DNA from 3 places in the Halobacillus salinarum genome. Region 3 is predicted to be linked to each of the others. Evidence: a T-box and tRNA genes for the amino acid it is inferred to sense, from the RefSeq annotation. Region 3 holds a T-box; the other regions hold tRNA genes.
What was found. The T-box of region 3 lies ahead of glyQ (glycine--tRNA ligase subunit alpha). A T-box ahead of a tRNA ligase gene usually reads a tRNA of that ligase, here a tRNA-Gly.
Positions count from the first base shown of each region.

Region 1: it has a tRNA-Gly gene. The T-box ahead of glyQ (glycine--tRNA ligase subunit alpha) is inferred to sense a tRNA for this amino acid. The anticodon was not compared.
Region 2: it has a tRNA-Gly gene. The T-box ahead of glyQ (glycine--tRNA ligase subunit alpha) is inferred to sense a tRNA for this amino acid. The anticodon was not compared.

Region 1 covers NZ_CP095073.1:230,502-240,022, reverse strand. Annotated here, with positions in the region: rRNA gene MUN89_RS01380 (16S ribosomal RNA) at 1-53, shown strand, start outside; rRNA gene MUN89_RS01375 (23S ribosomal RNA) at 329-3,248, shown strand; rRNA gene rrf (5S ribosomal RNA) at 3,394-3,507, shown strand; tRNA gene MUN89_RS01365 (tRNA-Val) at 3,521-3,596, shown strand; tRNA gene MUN89_RS01360 (tRNA-Thr) at 3,614-3,689, shown strand; tRNA gene MUN89_RS01355 (tRNA-Lys) at 3,734-3,809, shown strand; tRNA gene MUN89_RS01350 (tRNA-Leu) at 3,817-3,898, shown strand; tRNA gene MUN89_RS01345 (tRNA-Gly) at 3,910-3,984, shown strand; tRNA gene MUN89_RS01340 (tRNA-Leu) at 4,016-4,104, shown strand; tRNA gene MUN89_RS01335 (tRNA-Arg) at 4,116-4,192, shown strand; tRNA gene MUN89_RS01330 (tRNA-Pro) at 4,196-4,272, shown strand; tRNA gene MUN89_RS01325 (tRNA-Ala) at 4,291-4,366, shown strand; rRNA gene MUN89_RS01320 (16S ribosomal RNA) at 4,533-6,098, shown strand; rRNA gene MUN89_RS01315 (23S ribosomal RNA) at 6,392-9,312, shown strand; rRNA gene rrf (5S ribosomal RNA) at 9,505-9,521, shown strand, end outside.
Region 2 covers NZ_CP095073.1:151,309-160,829, reverse strand. Annotated here, with positions in the region: rRNA gene MUN89_RS00870 (16S ribosomal RNA) at 1-691, shown strand, start outside; tRNA gene MUN89_RS00865 (tRNA-Ile) at 900-976, shown strand; tRNA gene MUN89_RS00860 (tRNA-Ala) at 985-1,060, shown strand; rRNA gene MUN89_RS00855 (23S ribosomal RNA) at 1,334-4,253, shown strand; rRNA gene rrf (5S ribosomal RNA) at 4,446-4,559, shown strand; tRNA gene MUN89_RS00845 (tRNA-Asn) at 4,594-4,668, shown strand; tRNA gene MUN89_RS00840 (tRNA-Thr) at 4,675-4,746, shown strand; tRNA gene MUN89_RS00835 (tRNA-Glu) at 4,767-4,841, shown strand; tRNA gene MUN89_RS00830 (tRNA-Val) at 4,875-4,950, shown strand; tRNA gene MUN89_RS00825 (tRNA-Thr) at 4,969-5,044, shown strand; tRNA gene MUN89_RS00820 (tRNA-Tyr) at 5,053-5,138, shown strand; tRNA gene MUN89_RS00815 (tRNA-Gln) at 5,226-5,300, shown strand; tRNA gene MUN89_RS00810 (tRNA-Lys) at 5,435-5,507, shown strand; tRNA gene MUN89_RS00805 (tRNA-Gly) at 5,565-5,639, shown strand; tRNA gene MUN89_RS00800 (tRNA-Ala) at 5,641-5,716, shown strand; partial or broken gene rocF (arginase) at 5,939-6,840, shown strand; gene MUN89_RS00790 (aspartyl-phosphate phosphatase Spo0E family protein) at 6,848-7,039, opposite strand; gene sigW (RNA polymerase sigma factor SigW) at 7,202-7,765, shown strand; gene MUN89_RS00780 (anti-sigma factor family protein) at 7,781-8,428, shown strand; gene cdaA (diadenylate cyclase CdaA) at 8,689-9,507, shown strand; gene MUN89_RS00770 (CdaR family protein) at 9,500-9,521, shown strand, end outside.
Region 3 covers NZ_CP095073.1:2,117,312-2,126,832, reverse strand. Annotated here, with positions in the region: gene dnaG (DNA primase) at 1-310, opposite strand, end outside; gene MUN89_RS10835 (YaiI/YqxD family protein) at 337-795, opposite strand; gene MUN89_RS10830 (pyruvate, water dikinase regulatory protein) at 999-1,811, opposite strand; gene MUN89_RS10825 (transcriptional regulator CcpN) at 1,837-2,466, opposite strand; gene glyS (glycine--tRNA ligase subunit beta) at 2,552-4,636, opposite strand; gene glyQ (glycine--tRNA ligase subunit alpha) at 4,629-5,516, opposite strand; T-box leader at 5,571-5,747, opposite strand; gene recO (DNA repair protein RecO) at 5,798-6,541, opposite strand; gene MUN89_RS10805 (YqzL family protein) at 6,559-6,738, opposite strand; gene era (GTPase Era) at 6,805-7,710, opposite strand; gene MUN89_RS10795 (diacylglycerol kinase family protein) at 7,783-8,175, opposite strand; gene ybeY (rRNA maturation RNase YbeY) at 8,150-8,623, opposite strand; gene MUN89_RS10785 (HD family phosphohydrolase) at 8,620-9,521, opposite strand, start outside.

The DNA of each region.
Region 1 (9,521 bases), 1.9 Mb from region 3:
TGAAGTCGTAACAAGGTAGCCGTATCGGAAGGTGCGGCTGGATCACCTCCTTTCTAAGGAATATATATGGAACGTACTCGGTTGGTTGTTCAGTTTTGAAAGATCAAGTGATCTTTCTTACGTGAACCTTGAAAACTGGATAAGTGATTAAGAAAGTGTAGACGACCGCTTAGATTCACCGAGCTAAGTAAGCTCACGTAAAGACTGTGGTTTTTCAGTCTTGAAGGGAGATGGCTTAGAATCGAGAGAATCTGGGAGTCGAAACTAGACTTGATTGATGACAAGACATTCAACGAACATCGAAAGAAACAAACGTCTTTTCACAGATAGTTAAGTGAACAAGGGCGCACGGTGGATGCCTTGGCACTAGGAGCCGATGAAGGACGGGACTAACACCGATATGCTCCGGCAAGCCGTAAGTAGGCTGTGAACCGGAGATTTCCGAATGGGGGAACCCACTATTCGTAATGGAATAGTGTCCATGACTGAATCCATAGGTCATGGACGGCAGACCCGGGGAACTGAAACATCTCAGTACCTGGAGGAAGAGAAAGCAAATGCGATTTCCCGAGTAGCGGCGAGCGAAACGGAAACAGCCCAAACCAGAAAGCTTGCTTTCTGGGGTTGTAGGACACTCCTTTGGAGTTACCAAGAAGAAAGGTAGGCGAATCGATCTGGAACGATCAGCCAGAGCAGGTAACAGCCCTGTAGCCGAAACCTTTCTTCCTCCGGAGTGGATCCTGAGTACGGCGGAACACGAGAAATTCCGTCGGAATCCGGGAGGACCATCTCCCAAGGCTAAATACTCCCTAGTGACCGATAGCGAACCAGTACCGTGAGGGAAAGGTGAAAAGCACCCCGGAAGGGGAGTGAAAGAGATCCTGAAACCGTGTGCCTACAAGTAGTCGGAGCCCGTTAATGGGTGACGGCGTGCCTTTTGTAGAATGAACCGGCGAGTTACGACTGTATGCAAGGTTAAGCCGTGAGCGGCGGAGCCGCAGCGAAAGCGAGTCTGAACAGGGCGAGTGAGTATGCGGTCGTAGACCCGAAACCGTGTGATCTACCCATGTCCAGGGTGAAGGTCAGGTAACACTGACTGGAGGCCCGAACCCACGCAAGTTGAAAATTGCGGGGATGAGGTGTGGGTAGGGGTGAAATGCCAATCGAACACGGAGATAGCTGGTTCTCTCCGAAATAGCTTTAGGGCTAGCCTCAGAATAGAAAGTCTTGGAGGTAGAGCACTGATTGGACGAGGGGCCCCTATCGGGTTACCGAATTCAGTCAAACTCCGAATGCCAGCGACTTTGTTCTGGGAGTCAGACCGTGGGTGATAAGGTTCATGGTCGAGAGGGAAACAGCCCAGACCGCCAGCTAAGGTCCCTAAGTGTGTGTTAAGTGGAAAAGGATGTGGAGTTGCTTAGACAACCAGGATGTTGGCTTAGAAGCAGCCATCATTGAAAGAGTGCGTAATAGCTCACTGGTCGAGTGACTCTGCGCCGAAAATATACCGGGGCTAAACACACCACCGAAGCTGCGGATTGATCTTACGATCAGTGGTAGGAGAGCGTTCTAAGGGCGGTGAAGTCAGACCGTAAGGACTGGTGGAGCGCTTAGAAGTGAGAATGCCGGTATGAGTAGCGAAAAAAGAGTGAGAATCTCTTTCACCGAAAGCCTAAGGGTTCCTGAGGAAGGCTCGTCCTCTCAGGGTTAGTCGGGACCTAAGCCGAGGCCGACAGGCGTAGGCGATGGACAACAGGTGGATATTCCTGTACCACCTCCTTTCCGTTTGAACGACGGGGAGACGCAGGAGGATAGGGAGAGCGCGCCATTGGATGAGCGCGTCCAAGCAGCAAGACGGCCGGATAGGCAAATCCGTCCGGTGGGAACGTCAAGCTGTGATGGGGAGGGAACTAAAGTACCGAAGCTCCTGAGTTCACACTGCCAAGAAAATCCTCTAGTGAGGAAAGAGGTGCCCGTACCGCAAACCAACACAGGTAGGCGAGGAGAGGATCCTAAGGTGAGCGGGAGAACTCTCGTTAAGGAACTCGGCAAAATGACCCCGTAACTTCGGGAGAAGGGGTGCTCCTCTGCCGAGGAGCCGCAGTGAAAAGGCCCAAGCGACTGTTTACCAAAAACACAGGTCTCTGCGAAGCCGTAAGGCGAAGTATAGGGGCTGACACCTGCCCGGTGCTGGAAGGTTAAGGGGATGCGTTAGCTTTTGGCGAAGCGCTGAACCGAAGCCCCAGTAAACGGCGGCCGTAACTATAACGGTCCTAAGGTAGCGAAATTCCTTGTCGGGTAAGTTCCGACCCGCACGAAAGGTGCAACGACTTGGGCACTGTCTCAACGAGAGACCCGGTGAAATTATACTATGCGTGAAGATGCGCATTACCCGCGACAGGACGGAAAGACCCCGTGGAGCTTTACTGTAGCCTGATATTGAATGTTGGTACAGCTTGTACAGGATAGGTAGGAGCCAGAGAAGCCGGAGCGCCAGCTTCGGTGGAGGCGCTGGTGGGATACTACCCTGGCTGTACGGACATTCTAACCCAGGACCGTGATCCGGTCCGGAGACAGTGTCAGGTGGGCAGTTTGACTGGGGCGGTCGCCTCCTAAAAGGTAACGGAGGCGCCCAAAGGTTCCCTCAGAATGGTTGGAAATCATTCGCAGAGTGTAAAGGCACAAGGGAGCTTGACTGCGAGACCTACAAGTCGAGCAGGGACGAAAGTCGGGCTTAGTGATCCGGCGGTTCCGCATGGAAGGGCCGTCGCTCAACGGATAAAAGCTACCCCGGGGATAACAGGCTTATCTCCCCCAAGAGTCCACATCGACGGGGAGGTTTGGCACCTCGATGTCGGCTCATCGCATCCTGGGGCTGTAGTCGGTCCCAAGGGTTGGGCTGTTCGCCCATTAAAGCGGTACGCGAGCTGGGTTCAGAACGTCGTGAGACAGTTCGGTCCCTATCCGTCGTGGGCGTTGGAAATCTGAAAGGAGCTGTCCTTAGTACGAGAGGACCGGGATGGACACACCGCTGGTGTACCAGTTGTTCCGCCAGGAGCATCGCTGGGTAGCTACGTGTGGACGGGATAAGTGCTGAAAGCATCTAAGCATGAAGCCCCCTTGAGATGAGATTTCCCTTACCTCTAAGGTAATAAGATCCCTCAGAGACGATGAGGTAGATAGGTCCGAGGTGGACGCGTGGTGACACGTGCAGCTGACGGATACTAATCGATCGATGACTTATCTAAATTGAAAAGCGGAAGCTAGACATACAACTATGATGTTTCGAGTTCGTTTGAATGTGCACTTATCCAGTTTTGAAGATTTATTAAAAAAACCCTTGAAATTTATTCAACGGGGTCATATAATATATCTTGTCCTTAAAAATAAAGGTTTGGTAGTAACGGCGAAGAGGTCACACCTGTTCCCATGCCGAACACAGCAGTTAAGCTCTTCAGCGCCGATGGTAGTCGGGTCGATCCCCGTGAGAGTAGGACGCTGCCAAACCTTTACATAATCCGGAGGATTAGCTCAGCTGGGAGAGCACTTGCCTTACAAGCAAGGGGTCGCAGGTTCGAGCCCTGCATCCTCCACCATTTTCATTCAATAACCAGCCGGCCTAGCTCAACTGGCAGAGCAACTGATTTGTAATCAGTAGGTTGGGGGTTCAAGTCCTCTGGCCGGCACCATCTTATTGAGTGAATTCGTTTTTTGTGAGTGAAACATATTTTTTGAGCCATTAGCTCAGTTGGTAGAGCATCTGACTTTTAATCAGAGGGTCGGAGGTTCGAATCCTCCATGGCTCACCAGTTACTTGCGGGTGTGGTGGAATTGGCAGACACGCTAGATTTAGGATCTAGTGCTTCACGGCGTGGGGGTTCAAGTCCCTCCACCCGCACTTATACTTATGCGGAAGTAGTTCAGTGGTAGAACACCACCTTGCCAAGGTGGGGGTCGCGGGTTCGAATCCCGTCTTCCGCTCCATAGATCAATCAGTGAGAACCTTATTTGCCGTGCCGGGGTGGCGGAATTGGCAGACGCACAGGACTTAAAATCCTGCGGTGGGTTTCCACCGTGCCGGTTCGAGTCCGGCCCTCGGCACCATATAGTTTTTTGCGCCCGTAGCTCAATTGGATAGAGCGTCTGACTACGGATCAGAAGGTTAGGGGTTCGACTCCTCTCGGGCGCGCCATTACGGGAAGTAGCTCAGCTTGGTAGAGCACTTGGTTTGGGACCAAGGGGTCGCAGGTTCGAATCCTGTCTTCCCGACCATTTTACTTTATATTTATTGGGGCCTTAGCTCAGCTGGGAGAGCGCCTGCTTTGCACGCAGGAGGTCAGCGGTTCGATCCCGCTAGGCTCCACCATGATTAATTTGATCTTTGAAAACTGAACGAACCAACCAGTACGTCAATTCATTCTTTCTATCATATAGAAGGAATTCAAACAAAGCACACACGATGTGCACACGAGCTTTAGGACCTTCAACGGTGTTGAAGGCAAGCGCTGTCAAAAGCGCACAGCTTTTCAATTTTTTTGGAGAGTTTGATCCTGGCTCAGGACGAACGCTGGCGGCGTGCCTAATACATGCAAGTCGAGCGCGGGAAGCGAGCGGATCCTCTTCGGAGGTGACGCTCGTGGAACGAGCGGCGGACGGGTGAGTAACACGTGGGCAACCTGCCTGTAAGACCGGAATAACCCGGGAAACCGGGGCTAATGCCGGGTAACACCAACCTTCGCATGAAGGATGGTTAAAAGATGGCTTCTCGCTATCGCTTACAGATGGGCCCGCGGCGCATTAGCTAGTTGGTGAGGTAACGGCTCACCAAGGCGACGATGCGTAGCCGACCTGAGAGGGTGATCGGCCACACTGGGACTGAGACACGGCCCAGACTCCTACGGGAGGCAGCAGTAGGGAATCTTCCGCAATGGACGCAAGTCTGACGGAGCAACGCCGCGTGAACGATGAAGGTTTTCGGATCGTAAAGTTCTGTTGTTAGGGAAGAACAAGTACCGTGCGAATAGAGCGGTACCTTGACGGTACCTAACGAGGAAGCCCCGGCTAACTACGTGCCAGCAGCCGCGGTAATACGTAGGGGGCAAGCGTTGTCCGGAATTATTGGGCGTAAAGGGCACGCAGGTGGTTTCTTAAGTCTGATGTGAAAGCCCACGGCTCAACCGTGGAGGGTCATTGGAAACTGGGGAACTTGAGGACAGAAGAGGAGAGTGGAATTCCACGTGTAGCGGTGAAATGCGTAGATATGTGGAGGAACACCAGTGGCGAAGGCGACTCTCTGGTCTGTCTCTGACGCTGAGGTGCGAAAGCGTGGGTAGCAAACAGGATTAGATACCCTGGTAGTCCACGCCGTAAACGATGAGTGCTAGGTGTTAGGGGGCTTCCACCCCTTAGTGCTGAAGTTAACGCATTAAGCACTCCGCCTGGGGAGTACGGCCGCAAGGCTGAAACTCAAAGGAATTGACGGGGGCCCGCACAAGCGGTGGAGCATGTGGTTTAATTCGAAGCAACGCGAAGAACCTTACCAGGTCTTGACATCCTTGGCCCACCCTAGAGATAGGGTTTTCCCTTCGGGGACCAAGTGACAGGTGGTGCATGGTTGTCGTCAGCTCGTGTCGTGAGATGTTGGGTTAAGTCCCGCAACGAGCGCAACCCCTGACCTTAGTTGCCAGCATTCAGTTGGGCACTCTAAGGTGACTGCCGGTGACAAACCGGAGGAAGGCGGGGATGACGTCAAATCATCATGCCCCTTATGACCTGGGCTACACACGTGCTACAATGGATGGTACAAAGGGCAGCGAAGCCGCGAGGTGTAGCAAATCCCATAAAACCATTCTCAGTTCGGATTGCAGGCTGCAACTCGCCTGCATGAAGCCGGAATCGCTAGTAATCGCGGATCAGCATGCCGCGGTGAATACGTTCCCGGGCCTTGTACACACCGCCCGTCACACCACGAGAGTTGGCAACACCCGAAGTCGGTGAGGTAACCTTTTTGGAGCCAGCCGCCGAAGGTGGGGCCAATGATTGGGGTGAAGTCGTAACAAGGTAGCCGTATCGGAAGGTGCGGCTGGATCACCTCCTTTCTAAGGATACACGAAAGGCGGAAGCGACCGTTCAGACCCGACGAACGAAGCGAGCATACCGAAGAGGCTTTACAGCCTCGGAGTAGGATCGCTTCGGGCGCCAGGGTCTGGGAGCTGAAGCTGGATCGTAAGGAGGCGTACTCGGTTGGTTGTTCAGTTTTGAAAGATCAAGTGATCTTTCTTACGTGAACCTTGAAAACTGGATAAGAAATCAATAGTTTCATCAAGTGATGGAGCTAGTGATGACAAGACATTCAACGAACATCGAAAGAAACAAACGTCTTTTCACAGATAGTTAAGTGAACAAGGGCGCACGGTGGATGCCTTGGCACTAGGAGCCGATGAAGGACGGGACTAACACCGATATGCTCCGGCAAGCCGTAAGTAGGCTGTGAACCGGAGATTTCCGAATGGGGGAACCCACTATTCGTAATGGAATAGTGTCCATGACTGAATCCATAGGTCATGGACGGCAGACCCGGGGAACTGAAACATCTCAGTACCTGGAGGAAGAGAAAGCAAATGCGATTTCCCGAGTAGCGGCGAGCGAAACGGAAACAGCCCAAACCAGAAAGCTTGCTTTCTGGGGTTGTAGGACACTCCTTTGGAGTTACCAAGAAGAAAGGTAGGCGAATCGATCTGGAACGATCAGCCAGAGCAGGTAACAGCCCTGTAGCCGAAACCTTTCTTCCTCCGGAGTGGATCCTGAGTACGGCGGAACACGAGAAATTCCGTCGGAATCCGGGAGGACCATCTCCCAAGGCTAAATACTCCCTAGTGACCGATAGCGAACCAGTACCGTGAGGGAAAGGTGAAAAGCACCCCGGAAGGGGAGTGAAAGAGATCCTGAAACCGTGTGCCTACAAGTAGTCGGAGCCCGTTAATGGGTGACGGCGTGCCTTTTGTAGAATGAACCGGCGAGTTACGACTGTATGCAAGGTTAAGCCGTGAGCGGCGGAGCCGCAGCGAAAGCGAGTCTGAACAGGGCGAGTGAGTATGCGGTCGTAGACCCGAAACCGTGTGATCTACCCATGTCCAGGGTGAAGGTCAGGTAACACTGACTGGAGGCCCGAACCCACGCAAGTTGAAAATTGCGGGGATGAGGTGTGGGTAGGGGTGAAATGCCAATCGAACACGGAGATAGCTGGTTCTCTCCGAAATAGCTTTAGGGCTAGCCTCAGAATAGAAAGTCTTGGAGGTAGAGCACTGATTGGACGAGGGGCCCCTATCGGGTTACCGAATTCAGTCAAACTCCGAATGCCAGCGACTTTGTTCTGGGAGTCAGACCGTGGGTGATAAGGTTCATGGTCGAGAGGGAAACAGCCCAGACCGCCAGCTAAGGTCCCTAAGTGTGTGTTAAGTGGAAAAGGATGTGGAGTTGCTTAGACAACCAGGATGTTGGCTTAGAAGCAGCCATCATTGAAAGAGTGCGTAATAGCTCACTGGTCGAGTGACTCTGCGCCGAAAATATACCGGGGCTAAACACACCACCGAAGCTGCGGATTGATCTTACGATCAGTGGTAGGAGAGCGTTCTAAGGGCGGTGAAGTCAGACCGTAAGGACTGGTGGAGCGCTTAGAAGTGAGAATGCCGGTATGAGTAGCGAAAAAAGAGTGAGAATCTCTTTCACCGAAAGCCTAAGGGTTCCTGAGGAAGGCTCGTCCTCTCAGGGTTAGTCGGGACCTAAGCCGAGGCCGACAGGCGTAGGCGATGGACAACAGGTGGATATTCCTGTACCACCTCCTTTCCGTTTGAACGACGGGGAGACGCAGGAGGATAGGGAGAGCGCGCCATTGGATGAGCGCGTCCAAGCAGCAAGACGGCCGGATAGGCAAATCCGTCCGGTGGGAACGTCAAGCTGTGATGGGGAGGGAACTAAAGTACCGAAGCTCCTGAGTTCACACTGCCAAGAAAATCCTCTAGTGAGGAAAGAGGTGCCCGTACCGCAAACCAACACAGGTAGGCGAGGAGAGGATCCTAAGGTGAGCGGGAGAACTCTCGTTAAGGAACTCGGCAAAATGACCCCGTAACTTCGGGAGAAGGGGTGCTCCTCTGCCGAGGAGCCGCAGTGAAAAGGCCCAAGCGACTGTTTACCAAAAACACAGGTCTCTGCGAAGCCGTAAGGCGAAGTATAGGGGCTGACACCTGCCCGGTGCTGGAAGGTTAAGGGGATGCGTTAGCTTTTGGCGAAGCGCTGAACCGAAGCCCCAGTAAACGGCGGCCGTAACTATAACGGTCCTAAGGTAGCGAAATTCCTTGTCGGGTAAGTTCCGACCCGCACGAAAGGTGCAACGACTTGGGCACTGTCTCAACGAGAGACCCGGTGAAATTATACTATGCGTGAAGATGCGCATTACCCGCGACAGGACGGAAAGACCCCGTGGAGCTTTACTGTAGCCTGATATTGAATGTTGGTACAGCTTGTACAGGATAGGTAGGAGCCAGAGAAGCCGGAGCGCCAGCTTCGGTGGAGGCGCTGGTGGGATACTACCCTGGCTGTACGGACATTCTAACCCAGGACCGTGATCCGGTCCGGAGACAGTGTCAGGTGGGCAGTTTGACTGGGGCGGTCGCCTCCTAAAAGGTAACGGAGGCGCCCAAAGGTTCCCTCAGAATGGTTGGAAATCATTCGCAGAGTGTAAAGGCACAAGGGAGCTTGACTGCGAGACCTACAAGTCGAGCAGGGACGAAAGTCGGGCTTAGTGATCCGGCGGTTCCGCATGGAAGGGCCGTCGCTCAACGGATAAAAGCTACCCCGGGGATAACAGGCTTATCTCCCCCAAGAGTCCACATCGACGGGGAGGTTTGGCACCTCGATGTCGGCTCATCGCATCCTGGGGCTGTAGTCGGTCCCAAGGGTTGGGCTGTTCGCCCATTAAAGCGGTACGCGAGCTGGGTTCAGAACGTCGTGAGACAGTTCGGTCCCTATCCGTCGTGGGCGTTGGAAATCTGAAAGGAGCTGTCCTTAGTACGAGAGGACCGGGATGGACACACCGCTGGTGTACCAGTTGTTCCGCCAGGAGCATCGCTGGGTAGCTACGTGTGGACGGGATAAGTGCTGAAAGCATCTAAGCATGAAGCCCCCCTTGAGATGAGATTTCCCTTACCTCTAAGGTAATAAGATCCCTCAGAGACGATGAGGTAGATAGGTCCGAGGTGGACGCGTGGTGACACGTGCAGCTGACGGATACTAATCGATCGATGACTTATCTAAAATGAAAAGCGGAAGCGACTGTTCAGATCCGATTGGCTAAGCAAACTCGCAGGAAGGCTGGGGTTTTTCAGCCTGGATGAGAGATCGCTTCGATCACGAGGATCTAGGAGCTGCAGCTAGACATACAACCATGACGTTCGTTTGAATGTGCACTTATCCAGTTTTGAGGGTTCACCTCAACAATCCAAATGATGTGGTAGTAACGGCGA
Region 2 (9,521 bases), 2.0 Mb from region 3:
AGTGCTGAAGTTAACGCATTAAGCACTCCGCCTGGGGAGTACGGCCGCAAGGCTGAAACTCAAAGGAATTGACGGGGGCCCGCACAAGCGGTGGAGCATGTGGTTTAATTCGAAGCAACGCGAAGAACCTTACCAGGTCTTGACATCCTTGGCCCACCCTAGAGATAGGGTTTTCCCTTCGGGGACCAAGTGACAGGTGGTGCATGGTTGTCGTCAGCTCGTGTCGTGAGATGTTGGGTTAAGTCCCGCAACGAGCGCAACCCCTGACCTTAGTTGCCAGCATTCAGTTGGGCACTCTAAGGTGACTGCCGGTGACAAACCGGAGGAAGGCGGGGATGACGTCAAATCATCATGCCCCTTATGACCTGGGCTACACACGTGCTACAATGGATGGTACAAAGGGCAGCGAAGCCGCGAGGTGTAGCAAATCCCATAAAACCATTCTCAGTTCGGATTGCAGGCTGCAACTCGCCTGCATGAAGCCGGAATCGCTAGTAATCGCGGATCAGCATGCCGCGGTGAATACGTTCCCGGGCCTTGTACACACCGCCCGTCACACCACGAGAGTTGGCAACACCCGAAGTCGGTGAGGTAACCTTTTTGGAGCCAGCCGCCGAAGGTGGGGCCAATGATTGGGGTGAAGTCGTAACAAGGTAGCCGTATCGGAAGGTGCGGCTGGATCACCTCCTTTCTAAGGATACACGAAAGGCGGAAGCGACCGTTCAGACCCGATGAACGAAGCGAGCATACCGAAGAGGCTTTACAGCCTCGGAGTAGGATCGCTTCGGGCGTCAGGGTCTGGGAGCTGAAGCTGGATCGTAAGGAGGCGTACTCGGTTGGTTGTTCAGTTTTGAAAGATCAAAACTATGAAAATATAATTAACTTCCTAGTAATAGAATGGGCCTGTAGCTCAGTTGGTTAGAGCGCACGCCTGATAAGCGTGAGGTCGGTGGTTCAAGTCCACTCAGGCCCACCATTCTTACTGGGGCCTTAGCTCAGCTGGGAGAGCGCCTGCTTTGCACGCAGGAGGTCAGCGGTTCGATCCCGCTAGGCTCCACCAATTAAATCGCTTTAAATTAAAACACAAGTATACTGTTGTGTTTTAAAATCAACTCTAAATAAGAGTGTGAACCTTGAAAACTGGATAAGTGATTAAGAAAGTGTAGACGACCGGTTAGATTCACCGAGCCAAGTAAGCTCACGTAAAGACTGTGGTTTTTCAGTCTTGAAGGGAGATGGCTTAGGATCGAGAGAATCTGGGAGTCGAAACTAGACTTGATTGATGACAAGACATTCAACGAACATCGAAAGAAACAAACGTCTTTTCACAGATAGTTAAGTGAACAAGGGCGCACGGTGGATGCCTTGGCACTAGGAGCCGATGAAGGACGGGACTAACACCGATATGCTCCGGCAAGCCGTAAGTAGGCTGTGAACCGGAGATTTCCGAATGGGGGAACCCACTATTCGTAATGGAATAGTGTCCATGACTGAATCCATAGGTCATGGACGGCAGACCCGGGGAACTGAAACATCTCAGTACCTGGAGGAAGAGAAAGCAAATGCGATTTCCCGAGTAGCGGCGAGCGAAACGGAAACAGCCCAAACCAGAAAGCTTGCTTTCTGGGGTTGTAGGACACTCCTTTGGAGTTACCAAGAAGAAAGGTAGGCGAATCGATCTGGAACGATCAGCCAGAGCAGGTAACAGCCCTGTAGCCGAAACCTTTCTTCCTCCGGAGTGGATCCTGAGTACGGCGGAACACGAGAAATTCCGTCGGAATCCGGGAGGACCATCTCCCAAGGCTAAATACTCCCTAGTGACCGATAGCGAACCAGTACCGTGAGGGAAAGGTGAAAAGCACCCCGGAAGGGGAGTGAAAGAGATCCTGAAACCGTGTGCCTACAAGTAGTCGGAGCCCGTTAATGGGTGACGGCGTGCCTTTTGTAGAATGAACCGGCGAGTTACGACTGTATGCAAGGTTAAGCCGTGAGCGGCGGAGCCGCAGCGAAAGCGAGTCTGAACAGGGCGAGTGAGTATGCGGTCGTAGACCCGAAACCGTGTGATCTACCCATGTCCAGGGTGAAGGTCAGGTAACACTGACTGGAGGCCCGAACCCACGCAAGTTGAAAATTGCGGGGATGAGGTGTGGGTAGGGGTGAAATGCCAATCGAACACGGAGATAGCTGGTTCTCTCCGAAATAGCTTTAGGGCTAGCCTCAGAATAGAAAGTCTTGGAGGTAGAGCACTGATTGGACGAGGGGCCCCTATCGGGTTACCGAATTCAGTCAAACTCCGAATGCCAGCGACTTTGTTCTGGGAGTCAGACCGTGGGTGATAAGGTTCATGGTCGAGAGGGAAACAGCCCAGACCGCCAGCTAAGGTCCCTAAGTGTGTGTTAAGTGGAAAAGGATGTGGAGTTGCTTAGACAACCAGGATGTTGGCTTAGAAGCAGCCATCATTGAAAGAGTGCGTAATAGCTCACTGGTCGAGTGACTCTGCGCCGAAAATATACCGGGGCTAAACACACCACCGAAGCTGCGGATTGATCTTACGATCAGTGGTAGGAGAGCGTTCTAAGGGCGGTGAAGTCAGACCGTAAGGACTGGTGGAGCGCTTAGAAGTGAGAATGCCGGTATGAGTAGCGAAAAAAGAGTGAGAATCTCTTTCACCGAAAGCCTAAGGGTTCCTGAGGAAGGCTCGTCCTCTCAGGGTTAGTCGGGACCTAAGCCGAGGCCGACAGGCGTAGGCGATGGACAACAGGTGGATATTCCTGTACCACCTCCTTTCCGTTTGAACGACGGGGAGACGCAGGAGGATAGGGAGAGCGCGCCATTGGATGAGCGCGTCCAAGCAGCAAGACGGCCGGATAGGCAAATCCGTCCGGTGGGAACGTCAAGCTGTGATGGGGAGGGAACTAAAGTACCGAAGCTCCTGAGTTCACACTGCCAAGAAAATCCTCTAGTGAGGAAAGAGGTGCCCGTACCGCAAACCAACACAGGTAGGCGAGGAGAGGATCCTAAGGTGAGCGGGAGAACTCTCGTTAAGGAACTCGGCAAAATGACCCCGTAACTTCGGGAGAAGGGGTGCTCCTCTGCCGAGGAGCCGCAGTGAAAAGGCCCAAGCGACTGTTTACCAAAAACACAGGTCTCTGCGAAGCCGTAAGGCGAAGTATAGGGGCTGACACCTGCCCGGTGCTGGAAGGTTAAGGGGATGCGTTAGCTTTTGGCGAAGCGCTGAACCGAAGCCCCAGTAAACGGCGGCCGTAACTATAACGGTCCTAAGGTAGCGAAATTCCTTGTCGGGTAAGTTCCGACCCGCACGAAAGGTGCAACGACTTGGGCACTGTCTCAACGAGAGACCCGGTGAAATTATACTATGCGTGAAGATGCGCATTACCCGCGACAGGACGGAAAGACCCCGTGGAGCTTTACTGTAGCCTGATATTGAATGTTGGTACAGCTTGTACAGGATAGGTAGGAGCCAGAGAAGCCGGAGCGCCAGCTTCGGTGGAGGCGCTGGTGGGATACTACCCTGGCTGTACGGACATTCTAACCCAGGACCGTGATCCGGTCCGGAGACAGTGTCAGGTGGGCAGTTTGACTGGGGCGGTCGCCTCCTAAAAGGTAACGGAGGCGCCCAAAGGTTCCCTCAGAATGGTTGGAAATCATTCGCAGAGTGTAAAGGCACAAGGGAGCTTGACTGCGAGACCTACAAGTCGAGCAGGGACGAAAGTCGGGCTTAGTGATCCGGCGGTTCCGCATGGAAGGGCCGTCGCTCAACGGATAAAAGCTACCCCGGGGATAACAGGCTTATCTCCCCAAGAGTCCACATCGACGGGGAGGTTTGGCACCTCGATGTCGGCTCATCGCATCCTGGGGCTGTAGTCGGTCCCAAGGGTTGGGCTGTTCGCCCATTAAAGCGGTACGCGAGCTGGGTTCAGAACGTCGTGAGACAGTTCGGTCCCTATCCGTCGTGGGCGTTGGAAATCTGAAAGGAGCTGTCCTTAGTACGAGAGGACCGGGATGGACACACCGCTGGTGTACCAGTTGTTCCGCCAGGAGCATCGCTGGGTAGCTACGTGTGGACGGGATAAGTGCTGAAAGCATCTAAGCATGAAGCCCCCCTTGAGATGAGATTTCCCTTACCTCTAAGGTAATAAGATCCCTCAGAGACGATGAGGTAGATAGGTCCGAGGTGGACGCGTGGTGACACGTGCAGCTGACGGATACTAATCGATCGATGACTTATCTAAATTGAAAAGCGGAAGCGACTGTTCAGATCCGATTGGCTAAGCAAGCTCGCAGGAAGGCTGGGGTTTTTCAGCCTGGATGAGAGATCGCTTCGATCACGAGGATCTAGGAGCTGCAGCTAGACATACAACCATGACGTTCGTTTGAATGTGTACTTATCCAGTTTTGAGGGTTCACCTCAACAATCCAAATGATGTGGTAGTAACGGCGAAGAGGTCACACCTGTTCCCATGCCGAACACAGCAGTTAAGCTCTTCAGCGCCGATGGTAGTCGGGTCGATCCCCGTGAGAGTAGGACGCTGCCACGTCATCTATTGGATTTATTTCAAAACTAATTCTTATTCCACCGTAGCTCAGTGGTAGAGCAATCGGCTGTTAACCGATCGGTCGTAGGTTCGAATCCTACCGGTGGAGCCACCACTTGCTTCCATAGCTCAGTGGTAGAGCACTTCCATGGTAAGGAAGGGGTCGCCGGTTCAAATCCGGCTGGAAGCTCTCAGTAGTCATGATTAACTGGCCCGTTGGTCAAGTGGTTAAGACACCGCCCTTTCACGGCGGTAACACGGGTTCGAATCCCGTACGGGTCACCATTTTCTTATAGTTATCCAGCAGCATCACAATCCGGAGGATTAGCTCAGCTGGGAGAGCACTTGCCTTACAAGCAAGGGGTCGCAGGTTCGAGCCCTGCATCCTCCACCATTTCTGTTTTAATATCAAGCCGGCCTAGCTCAACTGGCAGAGCAACTGATTTGTAATCAGTAGGTTGGGGGTTCAAGTCCTCTGGCCGGCACCATTCAATATGGAGGGATAGCGAAGTTGGCCAAACGCGGCGGACTGTAAATCCGCTCCCATCGGGTTCGTAGGTTCGAGTCCTACTCCCTCCACCATTTTTATACTTAATTAAATAAAATTACCCAAGATTAGAAAAATCAGTATAAGATCCGTTTTATAGGTCATACTATACTTACAAATGTTGGGCCATAGCCAAGCGGTAAGGCAACGGTTTTTGGTACCGTCATGCGCTGGTTCGAATCCAGCTGGCCCAGCCATTTTTTCAGTTAGTTAACAAATAGTTCAAGATGATTGAATTTCGTGTGTACGTAAGCTTTTGAAAAATTGACGGCTTGCAGCACAAAGATTTGTGTTTATTCTGACTGATCGATGGGTACGTAATTTCTATTACGAGCCATTAGCTCAGTTGGTAGAGCATCTGACTTTTAATCAGAGGGTCGGAGGTTCGAATCCTCCATGGCTCATTTCCATTTCATGCGGATGTTGCAGATGCAAGATCCGTATTTTTATATGAGTTTGTTGCGGGAGTAGTTCAGTGGTAGAACATCACCTTGCCAAGGTGGGGGTCGCGGGTTCGAATCCCGTCTCCCGCTCCAAGGGGCCTTAGCTCAGCTGGGAGAGCGCCTGCTTTGCACGCAGGAGGTCAGCGGTTCGATCCCGCTAGGCTCCACCATACATAATTATTGAAAGCTGATATCCTTAGGATATCAGCTTTTTTATATGTTCCAGGAGAACTCTATCACAGCTTTTGGCGGTTCAAAGAGTATTCATGCACTTATTACAGACGGAACGCGGTAAAGATCGTATATATATGCATCTGATTGTCCAGTTGAGTCACCTGTATGAAAACGGATACAATATAATTGGCAATCTATAAAGGAGGAATTTCATTATGATGAATAAGAAACTTTCTGTGATCGGGGTACCTATGGATTTAGGGCAGCTGCGTCGAGGTGTAGACATGGGCCCAAGTGCGATCCGTTATGCAGGAATGCTTCAGCGGTTAGAACAACTGCGTTTCGATATAGAAGATTTGGGGATATAGATATTCCTCGACCTGAGCGAAATGATTCAGAGAAAATGGATAATTTAAGAAATTTAAATGAGGTGGCAGAAGGAAGTCACCGCCTTGCTGTAGAAGTGGATAAAGTGGTTGAAAATGGCAATTTCCCTTTAGTACTCGGTGGAGATCACAGCATTGCTATGGGGACTTTGGCTGGGATCGCAAAACACTACCAAAACCTGGGAGTCATTTGGTATGATGCCCATGGTGATTTAAACACTGGTGATAGTTCCCCGTCTGGCAACATTCACGGAATGCCTCTTGCTGTTAGCTTAGGGATTGGGCATGAAAAGCTTACTTCCATGCTGGGCTATCAGCCAAAGATCAAGCCGGAAAATGTGGTCATTATAGGGGCGCGGTCTTTGGATGAAGGAGAACGAGAACTTATTCGGGAAAAAGGAATAAAAGTATATACGATGCATGAAGTAGACCGAATGGGCATGACGAAGATAATGGAAGAAACAATTGAGTATTTGAAAGATCGGACAGATGGTGTACACTTAAGCTTAGACTTGGATGGTTTAGATCCTAATGAAGCCCCGGGAGTGGGGACGCCTGTAATGGGAGGATTAAGTTACAGAGAATCTCACCTGGCGATGGAGATGCTATACGAATCGGAAATGATTACCTCTGCTGAATTTGTGGAAGTCAATCCTATTCTAGATGAAAAAAATAAAACCGCCAGCGTAGCTGTCGGCTTGATGGGATCTCTGTTTGGCGAGAAACTAAAATAAAAAGAAATTAACAGTAGCTTGCCTCTTTCAAGGCAGGTTGCTGTTCTCTTTGTTTCAACTCCTCATATTCATTTAAAAGGTGATCAAGCCTTACGCTCATATATACAACTTCTTTAGAAGTTAACGAGTGTAACTTGGCTAGACGCTGCATTTCTAACCTACAAGCCTCTATTTCCTTTAACATGAGTTTATTCTTCATCCATCTGAGTCCTCCCATGCAGTATTTGCCAGTTAGCAACCTATAACCTAAAATTACTGTCTATAAACATATTTTTTTAAAAAAATATAATTATTTTTGAAACCCTGGGGTGCATCTATCCGTAAAGGATATTGACCGCAACTATAGCGGAGGTATAAGCAAATGGAATCCATGATCAAACAGAAAATTAGAGAGGTTAAAAAAGGCGACCAATCATCCTTTGAAGATGTTGTGTCTTTTTACCAGAATAAAGTTTTTCATATATGCTTTCGTATGATTGGCAACGCCTATGAAGCAGAAGATCTTGCACAAGAAGCCTTTATCCGTGCATATACCAACATCCATACGTTTGATGAAAAACGTAAATTCTCGACCTGGCTGTATCGTATAGCGACGAATTTAACGATCGACCGTATACGAAAGAAAAAACCGGACTACTATCTTGACGCTGAAGTGAAAGGTACGGAAGGTCTTGATATGTATTCCCAGCTTGCGGCTGATCAAGCGTTACCGGAAGAAGAGGTAGAGAGCCTGGAGCTTCAAACCTATATTCACCGGGAGATCCTTGCCTTACCACCAAAATACCGCAGTGTAATTGTACTCAGGTATCTCGATGAACTTTCGCTGCAGGAAATCGCAGAAGTTTTAGATATTCCCGTAGGTACAGTCAAGACAAGAGTTCATCGCGGCAGGGAAGCGTTACGCAAAAGGCTTCGTCATGTGTAAAGGAGTTGAGAGGGAATGAAATGCAACCAAGAAGCGGTTGGCTTAATGCATAAATATCTGGATGGCGACTTAAATAAAGAAGAAGAGAGACGACTGCGCGACCACTTACAATCCTGCCCATCCTGCCAAAATCATTTTCATGAGTTAAAACGTTCGATTACATTAGTGAAAAATGCCGGACCGGTTACCGCTCCAAGTAATTTCACAGCTAATGTAATGGCAAATCTTCCAAAAGAGAAAAAACGAAAAAACTATACTCGCTGGCTTCAAAGGCACCCACTGATTACTGCTGCTGCCGTTTTTTTCATATTAATGTTCGGAGGGATTTTTTCCGAGTGGAACCAGGACCAGCAAGTAACGGTATCTAAGCAGAAGAATTTAGTGATTCAGGATAATACAGTAATCGTGCCTGACGGAGTTACGGTGGATGGGGATTTAGTTGTTCGAAATGGAGATTTAAAAATTGAAGGTAAAATTGATGGAGATATCACCATTATCAACGGAGATATTCTTACAGATAAACATGATGAATTTTATCAGGACAGCGGACATTACCAGGCTTACGTAAGTGGTGAAGTAAATGAAGTGAACCAGGTTTTTGAGTGGATCTGGTATAACGCGAAAAATACGGTGAAAGATATCTTTTCTTTCGGGACTAATTAACAAAGACTCCTGCATGTTTTTACGCAGCAGTCTTTTTTTTTTGAAGAATAAAGTGAATCTGGTCGCAGATAGATGAAGGGGAAAGGTTCCAATAGTCATATGAAAACTTGCCAGCGGAGTCTTTATCCTTAATTCAGGTTTTCTAATATTCGTAAAAATGGAAGTGTGATATAATGAGACCGGCTTAACTTTTGCCACAGGTTAGTGGAATTAGGATTTCCATGTCCTTTTCGTAATTTTCAATTAAAGGAAGTGTAGGCATGCTTGATGGGGGACGTGATTTTTTAGATTATCTATTAATTGCTATTGATATTGCCCTTGTCTGGTTTGTTTTATATAAATTAATGATGCTGATTCAAGGTACAAAGGCGGTCCAGTTGTTAAAAGGAATCTTTGTGGTCCTTGGGATCTATCTGTTAAGTAATTTATTTGGACTAACCACACTTAGATGGCTGATGTCGCAAGCACTCACCTGGGGTTTTCTCGGGATTATTATTTTGTTTCAGCCTGAGCTTAGAAGAGCGCTGGAGCAGCTGGGAAGAGGCAGTTTTTTCAGTCGGAATACCCCTGAGGAAGAAGACATTGAAAAGTCGATCCAGGCAATTATTAAATCGTGTAATTATATGGCCAAACGAAGAATCGGGGCCTTAATCACTATAGAACGGGAAACTGGGATGGGAGATTATGTGGAAACAGGTATTGGTATAGGGGGTAATCTTACCAGTGAATTACTGACCAATATTTTTATCCCGAACACGCCGCTCCATGATGGAGCCGTTATACTTAAAGACAATCAAATTATTGCGGCAGCTTGTTACCTGCCCTTATCGGAAAGCCCTTTTATCTCAAAAGAGTTAGGAACCCGCCACAGGGCAGCTATGGGAATAAGCGAAGTTACTGATGCTTTGACTATCGTCGTATCTGAAGAAACCGGTGGAATTTCTTGTACAAAAAATGGTGAGCTTCATCGGAATTTAGACCAAGAGAAGCTGGAAGAAATCCTGCGTAACGAGCTTGATATCTCTCTTAAAGTTTCCTCGGGAAAATCATGGGGATGGAGGGGGAATAAGGATGGATAAATTATTAAAGAGTC
Region 3 (9,521 bases):
GCTCAGGGAGCTGAACACCATTTTGTTCAGCTAAATGTTTTACTGCTTCAATAAAACTATAGCCTTCCATTTCCATTAGAAAGGTGTACACATTCCCTCCCTTTCCACATCCAAAGCAATGAAAAATCTGCTTGTCACTAGATACGGAAAAAGAAGGAGTATTTTCCCCGTGGAAAGGACAGAGACCAAAATAATTCCTGCCTTGCCTCTTTAATTGTACGTACTCACCGATCACATCAACGATCTCTGAAGACTTTCTTATCTCATCGACGAGTTCTTCTGGTATTTGTCCTGCCATACTAATCACCATATTAAAAAAATATTCGTTATAGACTACTAAATCCCTTCAAAGGAAGACAAAGTTTTTTTAAAAACCTGAGTAAATGCTTCCCTGTCCTCATTCGTAAATGAAGAGGGTCCTTTCCATTTCCCCTTTCTCTTTACCGTTTTCTGTCTCAAATGCTTATAAAACATAATTTCATCAGCATCTTCTTCATTAATTAGTTTACCTCTAGGAGTTATTACATAAACCCTTCTCGACGTTAACAATACGGCGAGAGACAGGTCCTGAGTAATCACAATGTCCCCGGGTTTTACATGATTTACAATATAAAGATCGACAGATTGCGAACCATCATCAAGAAAAGTCCAGGATCCTTCGGCTTTTCCGCTAAAATGATTAATTGTAGTTATAAACAACGGCGTGATCGAAAACAATGAACTGGTTTCTAAAATTTCATCTTTGACCGGGCAGCTGTCAGCATCTACCCATATATCAGGTCTTTGTTTTAGCATAATCTTGTACTTCTACAATGATAGGAAGAATCCTGCCATATTACGAATGTTTTATTTTTCTGACAAGTATTCCTCACGTTCATCTACCTTCTTTTTTCACAAAATATTATTATATTACATTAATGACTATTAAGCCAGGATTTTATTCTTTTTCCTTAAGAAAAGCCGCGCTGTCCGCTGCGCGACTTTCTACTTAATTTGTACTATTGTTGGGCTTCCTCACGTAATTTATTCATAATTACGTTCGCGGTTTCTTCAACTGCCTTGTTCGATACGTCTATTACGTGACAGCCAATGCGGTCGACCACTTGATTAAAATGATCAAGCTCTTGATGAATTCGGTCCATGTTTGCATAACTTGCCTGAGCTCCAAGTCCTAAAGATTTCAGCCGTTCTTTTCGTATATCATTCAGCTTTTCAGGGCTGATTTTTAAACCGATACACTTATCCGGATCTACCCGGAACAATTCTCTAGGCGGTTCGACCTCCGGCACGATGGGAACGTTAGCCACCTTAAGGCGCTTGTGGGCTAAGTACTGTGACAAAGGTGTCTTCGACGTTCTTGAGACCCCTATTAATACAATATCTGCTTTGCTGATGCCTCTCGGATCACGTCCATCGTCATATCGGACGGCAAACTCTATGGCTTCCACACGTTTGAAGTAGTCCTCATCCAACTTATGAACAAGACCAGGTTCAAGCCGGGGTTCTGTTTTAAAATAGCGTTCCATAGCATCCATCATTGGACCCATAATATCTATGCATTCGATATTATATTTTTTGGCTTCTGCAAGAAGATGAGCCCTGAATTCGGGTATGACAAGGGTGAAGCCGATCATTGCTTCCTGTTCCTTAGCCTGTTGAATGGTCTCATTAATTGTTCCCTTATCTTCCACGTAAGGCACACGCTGAAGATCAAATGGTCCATCGTCAAATTGGCTTAGTGCTGCTTTGACCACAAGTTCTGCCGTTTCGCCAACTGAATCTGATATTACGTAAATTAATGGTTTCTTCATCCCTCTTCCCTCCTCGTTTCGCATCTTATATGTGTTCATCCCGTCCTAGTTCCACCAGTGCCTTAGTAATATTCGTTTTCGTCAATCTTCCAATTACCTCCATACCATCGTCTGCCGCCTTGACTACTGGGAGGCCGTCAATTTGTTTCTCAATCAGTTTCTGTGCTGCATCCAGCAGAAGGTCATCCTCTTTACAAATCGTAATGTTCGGCATTCTTGTCATAATAATATGAACAGGGATTGAAGTTAAGTCTTGGTTTCCCATACTAGCTCTTAATAAATCTTTTCTTGAAAGCACTCCTACGAGAAGCGTCTGATCATTCGTAACAAACAAGGTTCCGACATCTTCAAGAAACATAGCACAAATTGCATCGTAAACCGAAACGTTTTCCTCTACAACAATCGGGACAGATTGGAATTCCTTTACTTTAAACTTTTTAAGTTTTTCGGTTAATAGTTCAGAACCGGATTTACCTGTAAAAAAGTACCCGACGCGCGGACGTGCGTCCAAAAAACCAGCCATCGTTAAAATCGCGAGGTCCGGCCTTAAGGTAGCACGTGTCAGATTTAACTGCTCGGCGATATTTTCTCCCGTAATAGGTCCATTATCCTTTACGATCTGAATAATCTGTTCTTGACGATTAGACAATTCCACACTCTTTCACCACCCTGATCCGCTGACTATGACATACTATTTATTAATTATATCTCAAATATTCACAGGCGTAAAAGTTGAAAGGTTAATAGTGCTGTTTCCATTGAACTGCATTAATATCCGCAAATAGCAGAATGTCATTAGCTATAAGCTGAAGCAGTGCTAACCGATTCTTTCTAACATCTTCCTCATCTGTCATAACCATTGTCTCATCAAAGAAGCGATGAATAACTGAAGCAAGTCCACTTAACTCAAATAGAGCCGTTTCAGCGTCTCCCCGGGCAAGTGCATTCAAATATGAATCATGGACGCTTTGGTAAGCTTCATAAAGCTCTTTTTCCGATTGATTTTGAAACAAGTTGATATTTACTTGCTCGGAACCAGCTTTCTTGGCTAAGTTTAATACTCTTCCCAATGCCTCGTGAACCTCTTTAAAAGCTTCGTCCTGACGCTTCTGCATAAGAAGATTGGCTTTCTTAAGTGTAAAAGGGTAGCTTTGAACTCCTTCTGCGAGTACAGCTTCCACAATATCCGGGTCCACCTTTGCTTCTTTAAGCAAGTATTCAGCACGCAGCTTGAAAAACTCAAACAGATCTTCTTTCACTTCATTTAACGGACGGAGAGATAAATTCAGCTCTTCATACATGGACAAAACAAGTTCTATGAGATCTTCAAGTTTGACGGACCACTGTTGTTTTTGAATGGTTTCCAATATACCCAGAGCCTGCCTGCGTAAGCCATATGGGTCCTGTGATCCTGTTGGAATATTCCCTATTCCAATCGAACCAGCAATCGTATCAAGCTTATCTGCAAGGCTCACAATTGATCCAGTTTCAGTTTCCGGGAGTTTTCCATTTGCCTGCCTTGGCATGTAATGTTCATTAACCGCCGCAGCTACCGCTTCATCTTCCCCAAAAAGCCGGGCATACTTTTCACCCATAACTCCTTGGAGCTCGGAAAATTCATCTACCATATGGGTAACTAAGTCAAATTTACAAATTTCTGCTGCGCGTTTGGCCAATGTACCCGTGCTTTCATCCAGCTTGAGCGTGCTGCAAAGTTTTTCAGTTATGGCTACAATCCGATCTACTTTATCCCGTAGAGTACCTAACTCTTCTTGATAAACCATTCGGTTCAATTTTGCTAAATATTCATGGATGGAAGTTTTCTGATCCTCTTCAAAGAAAAATTGAGCATCAGACAGACGGGCTTTTAATACTTTTTCATTTCCTTTTGCAACGATGTCAATATGATCCTCATTCCCATTCCTAACCCCAGCAAAATGGGCAAGCAATTCACCTTGATGATTTCGAACTGGAAAATAACGCTGATGTTCTTTCATGGAAGTAATAAGAGCTTCTTCAGGTACTTCCAGAAAAGTTTCATTAAAGCTGCCGCTGAAAACCGTCGGATACTCTACTAAATGAGTAACTTCATTAAGCAGCTCTTCATCTAGGACAAGCTGCCAATGATTTTCTTTCTCGAGCTCGTGCAGCTGCCTTCTAATTTTTTCTTTTCGAGTCTCCACATTGACTAAAACGAATTGATCCTCTAGCGTCTCTTCATATCTTCCCGCTTCTTCCAGTCTTAATTCACTGCCGAGGAAACGATGTCCAAAGGTAACGCTGCTCGTGTGTACACCTTCGATTTCAAAAGGAATGATTTCTTTTCCAAACAAGGCAGTAATCCAGCGAATCGGGCGGGCATATTTAAGATCTGAAGTCCCCCAGCGCATGTTTTTCGGAAAAGTAAGACTTAAAAATACGTCCTTAAACTCACGAAATAGTTCACTCGTATTCGTTCCTTTAATAAATTTTGTCACATGGACGTAATCCGTTCCATTGATCTCCTTAAAATAAATATCATCGACCGTTTTTCCCTGTCCTTTTGAGAAACCTATTGCTGCTTTTGTCCACTCTCCTGCCTCGGTTAAGGCGATGTTTTTGGCCGGCCCCTTCGCTTCTTCCTCAATATCAGGCTGTTTTGATTCCACTTCTGTAATCTTCACAGCTAACCGGCGGGGAGTTGAAAACACAGCTACTGTTCCATAAGGAATCCGGTGATCCTTAAGCCAGCTTATAGTTTTTGAATGTAACTGGTGGAGGGCGTCATCCATAAACCTTGCCGGCATTTCCTCGAGCCCAAGTTCAAACAATACAGTATTACTCATGAAGACCATCCTCCTCATTCAGCATTGGGAAGCCTAAACGCTCACGTTCCTGTACATAGGCTTTAGCAATGGACCGAGCAAGCTTCCTCACCCTGCCGATGTATCCCGTTCTCTCCGTTACAGAGATGACTCCTTTGGCATCTAAAAGATTAAAAGTGTGGGAGCATTTAAGTACATAATCGTAAGCAGGAAAAACTAAGCCTTTTTCCATAATCCTTGCTGCCTCTTTTTCGTAAGTATTAAATAAAGTAAAAAGCATTTCTTCATCAGACTCTTCGAAGGTATAAGTGGAATGCTCCACTTCCGGCTGCATAAAAATATCACCGACAGTTACACCATTGGTCCATTCCAATTCGAATACATTTTCCTTATCCTGAATATAGGAGGCAAGTCTCTCCAGACCGTAGGTGATTTCAGCAGAAACCGGCCTTGCTTCTAAGCCTCCAATTTGCTGGAAATAAGTAAACTGGGTAATTTCCATGCCGTCAAGCCATACTTCCCATCCTAAGCCCGCAGCGCCTAAGGTAGGGTTCTCCCAGTTATCTTCAACGAAACGGATGTCATGCTTTAAGGGATCGATCCCGAGGGCTTCCAAGGATTGTAAATAAAGTTCCTGAATATTATCAGGAGAAGGCTTCATAATGACTTGAAATTGGTGATGCTGATACAACCGATTTGGATTTTGCCCGTAACGTCCGTCAGCCGGGCGGCGAGAAGGCTCTACATACGCCACGTTCCATGGCTCTGGCCCAAGACTGCGTAGAAGAGTCATAGGCGACATTGTGCCGGCCCCTTTTTCTACATCATACGCCTGCATGAGTAGACATCCCTCGTTGGACCAGTGTCTCTGCAAGGTTAAGATCATATTTTGAATATTCATGCCATTTCCTCCCTTTTCCATAAACAATAAAATCCCGTCCCTATGTCTCACTGACATAGGGACGGGATTTCCGCGGTTCCACCCTACTTGCTCTCTATCTTTAAGAGAGCCGCTTTGTATAACTTATGCTCCAGAACGCCTTCACTGCACCTTACCCGCCTGTCTTTCACCGTCACAGGCTCGCTGGTTATGGGGAGGTATTCAGCTACTACTTTCCTTCGTCGCAATGATAAATTTTAGTATAAAAAATAATACTTAAACTTTTTACGTTTGTCAATAAGCTACGCAAACAAATCAAGCTGGTTCAAAAATTTCTTTGATTTTAAGAGATAACCTCCGTATTGATCATAGTATTGATCAAGCAGCTGGCGCAAAAGTTTTTTATTTTCAGGTTTTATGGATATTTGACCGATCCTTTTAACATCCATATGTAACAAAAGACGAAAAAGTCTCGCTAGAGGATCACTCATATGGGAAGCTTCTGGATCTAAGTGCCGGCAGCTTGAACATAAATATCCCCCTTCTGATATAGAAAAGGAAAAGGGGGCACTGGTACTCCCACAATTCACGCATTGGTCCAGCTGAGGAGCAAATCCTGCTTTCTTATAAATTTTCAACTCGTAAATCATACTGATAATGGCAGGGTCTTTCCCCTCTGCTATCCAAATAAAGGATTGAAGGAGCTGTTCAAACAAAAAGGGATCGGGCTGTTTTTCATCAATGAGACGATCCGTCATTTCGGCTAAATAAGAAGCATAGGCTGCAAGAACGATATCTTCCCGTATAGACCTCAAGGACGTCATCATCTCCCCTTGACTCATGGATCCAAGCCCGCTGCCAAGTTGAATTAAATACATGCCGTGGATAAATGGCTGGGTTACAGCAGCCATGCGGCTTTTTGGTTTTTTAGCCCCTCGGGCCATTGCACCAATCTTTCCCTTTTCCCTGGTCATAAGAGTTACGATCTTATGGGTTTCTCCATAATCTCTCGTACGAAGGACAATCCCTTCTATTTTTTCCAACAACCTGTTCACCTGCTTTTTTAAATGTTAGGGTCGTCAGAAGTTTCGTTTTCAGCGAGGACATTTGGCTGACCATCAGCCTGTTGTTCTGATATCTCCAATTCTTTTATTAACAAATAGGTTTCTATGTTTCCTGTCTGCCGAAACACATTCCAAGGTAAATCGAGCACAAGAAACACCGCCTTTCCACTGTCAGTCATAAACATACGTTACATTATTAGAATGTTTCCCGAGGTGAAAATCATAAGGCTTAATTTTTTCCAGTGTTAATAATCCTCTTCACGATAGCCAAAATCACTGAGTTGAACTTGACGATTTCTCCAGTCTTTCTGTACTTTAACCCATAGCTCTAAATAAACGTTGCTGCCGAGAAGCGCCTCTATATCTTTCCTTGCTCGTTTTCCAATTTCCTTCAGCATACTTCCCTGCTTCCCGATAATAATCCCTTTTTGTGACTGACGTTCCACAATAATGGCTGCCTGAATTAAAACAGCATTAGAGTTTTCGCGTTGTTCAATATTTTCAATCACGACAGCAATGGAATGCGGGATTTCTTCGCGGGTCAAATGCAGGACTTTTTCCCGGATAAACTCACTGACAATAAATCGCTCCGGGTGGTCTGTCAATTGATCCTCAGGATAAAATTGCGGCCCTTCAGGCAGTAACCCCTTCAAAACCTCAAGAAGATGGCTGACATTGTTCCCTTCCAAAGCAGAAATAGGAACGACCTCTTCAAAACTCAGCTTCTCACGATATTGATCGATCAAAGGTAGCAGCTGGTCAGGGTGGACTCGATCTATTTTATTTAATACCAAAAACACGGGCTGAGATACTTTCTGCAAGCGGTCTAAAATAAATTGGTCGCCTCTGCCGTAACCCTCTTCGGCATTGACCATGAACATCACGGCGTCCACTTCATTAAGGCTGTTCTCAGCCACATGAACCATATAATCTCCAAGCTTATGCTTGGGCTTATGAATACCAGGAGTATCTATAAATATAATTTGTGCTTCTTTATCAGTAAATACGCCTTGAATTTTATTTCTTGTTGTCTGGGGCTTATCACTCATGATCGCAATTTTTTCGCCAATAACGCGGTTCATAAATGTTGATTTCCCGACATTCGGCCTTCCTACTATTGCGACAAAGCCCGACTTAAATATTTCTGTCATTGTTGTTCCTCCATTGTTCACTTAAATAATAAATGCAGCGTATTCTTATCTTACTACAAATACCATTCATTTTCACCAAGGCCAGCTGAAGGATATCATTTTAGGGAGAAAGATCAAGATAGCAATCAGGACTGCGAAAATCGATGCAACAAGCACAGCGCCAGCAGAGATATCTTTAATCATTCCTACAAGAGGATCTCTCTCTGGGCTTAAGTAATCCATTACTCTCTCTATACTCGAATTAATCATTTCAAGAGCCATAACTAAAGGAATGATCGTAAGAAGGACAGCCCATTCCAACCTGGTTACATCGAATAAGAACCCTGCTGCTACGACGCCAATCGCTGCTGCGACGTGAAAACGGAAATTCCTTTCTGTTTTATAAACTTCAACGATTCCCCTCCAGGCAAAAATAAACCCTATGAACTTTTTCTTCGGCTTAGGATCTTTTGAGTCCAAATTCATTGAGAATTTCCTCTTGTCTGCCAAACATTTTTTTCTCCTCATCGGCGTCCATATGGTCATACCCTAATAAATGTAAAAAACCGTGCAGTGAGAGAAAACCTAATTCTCGTTCAAGTGAATGCTTGTACTCTTCAGCCTGCTGCTTTGCTTTGTCTACAGAAATTACGATATCCCCGAGCATCAACGGAAGTTCATCTTCAACAATTTCCATCTCTCCTTCCCCCTGCTCCTGCATAGCAAAAGAAATAACATCTGTCGGCTGGTTTTTTCCGCGGTATTCCTTATTAAGCTCCTGAATTTTTGTATCATCGACAAAACTGATGGATACTTCTGAATCGTCAGGGATATTCTCTTTTTCCCCTGCAAATTGAATAATTCGGTTAATCAAATCCTCGAAAGCCTCATCGATCGACTCTGTTTCATCCTGAAAATCGATTTGAATCATTATTTTGCCTCCTTTACCAACCTATCTGTATTTGGATATTGAATTCTTGAATGAAAGATCCCTTGCAGCGTTTCACAAATTGAATTTTCGATAATTTTTAGTTCTTTAAACGTTAACCGGCAGTTATCAAATTGTTCATCCAGCAGCCTGTTTTCAATGATCGAATGAACAATCGAACGAATCTTTTCTTCAGTCGGATGGTTCAGAGAGCGGACAGCAGCTTCCACTGAATCACAAATGCTTACAATTGCAGCTTCTTTCGATTGCGGCTTCGGACCTGGATAACGGAAATCCTCTTCAGATACTTCTTTCCCCTTTTCCTTCGCCTTATGATAAAAATACTTGAGCAGCGTTGTGCCGTGATGCTCTCTAGCCACGGCAACAATTTCTTTAGGAAGTCCTTCTTTCTCCAGCAGTCTCGCACCATCATATGGGTGATTGATAATGATTTCAGCGCTCTGCTCCGGCTCCAGGAAGTCATGAGGGTTTTTCATTCCCATCTGGTTTTCGATAAAGTAATGAGGGTGCTCCGTCTTTCCTAAGTCGTGATAATAAGCAGCTACCCTTGCTAACAAACCATTTGCTCCTACGGCTTCGCAGGCAGATTCACTCAAATTTGCGACCATGACACTGTGATGATAAGTTCCCGGCGTTTCTATAAGAATTTTTCTTAACAAAGGATGGTTCGGGTTGGAAAGAACGAGCAATTTACTATCTGACAAAATACCAAATCCCGCTTCAATAAAAGGGAGCAGCCCAATCGTCAACACAGCAGCCAGATAAGCTGCAATCACCCCATAGCCGCTGTAAAGAACCACATCCAGCCAGGCATATTTTTCAAAGGAAATGAATATAAAGAAAACAACGGATAATATATTGACAACCGCCACTCCTGTACTTG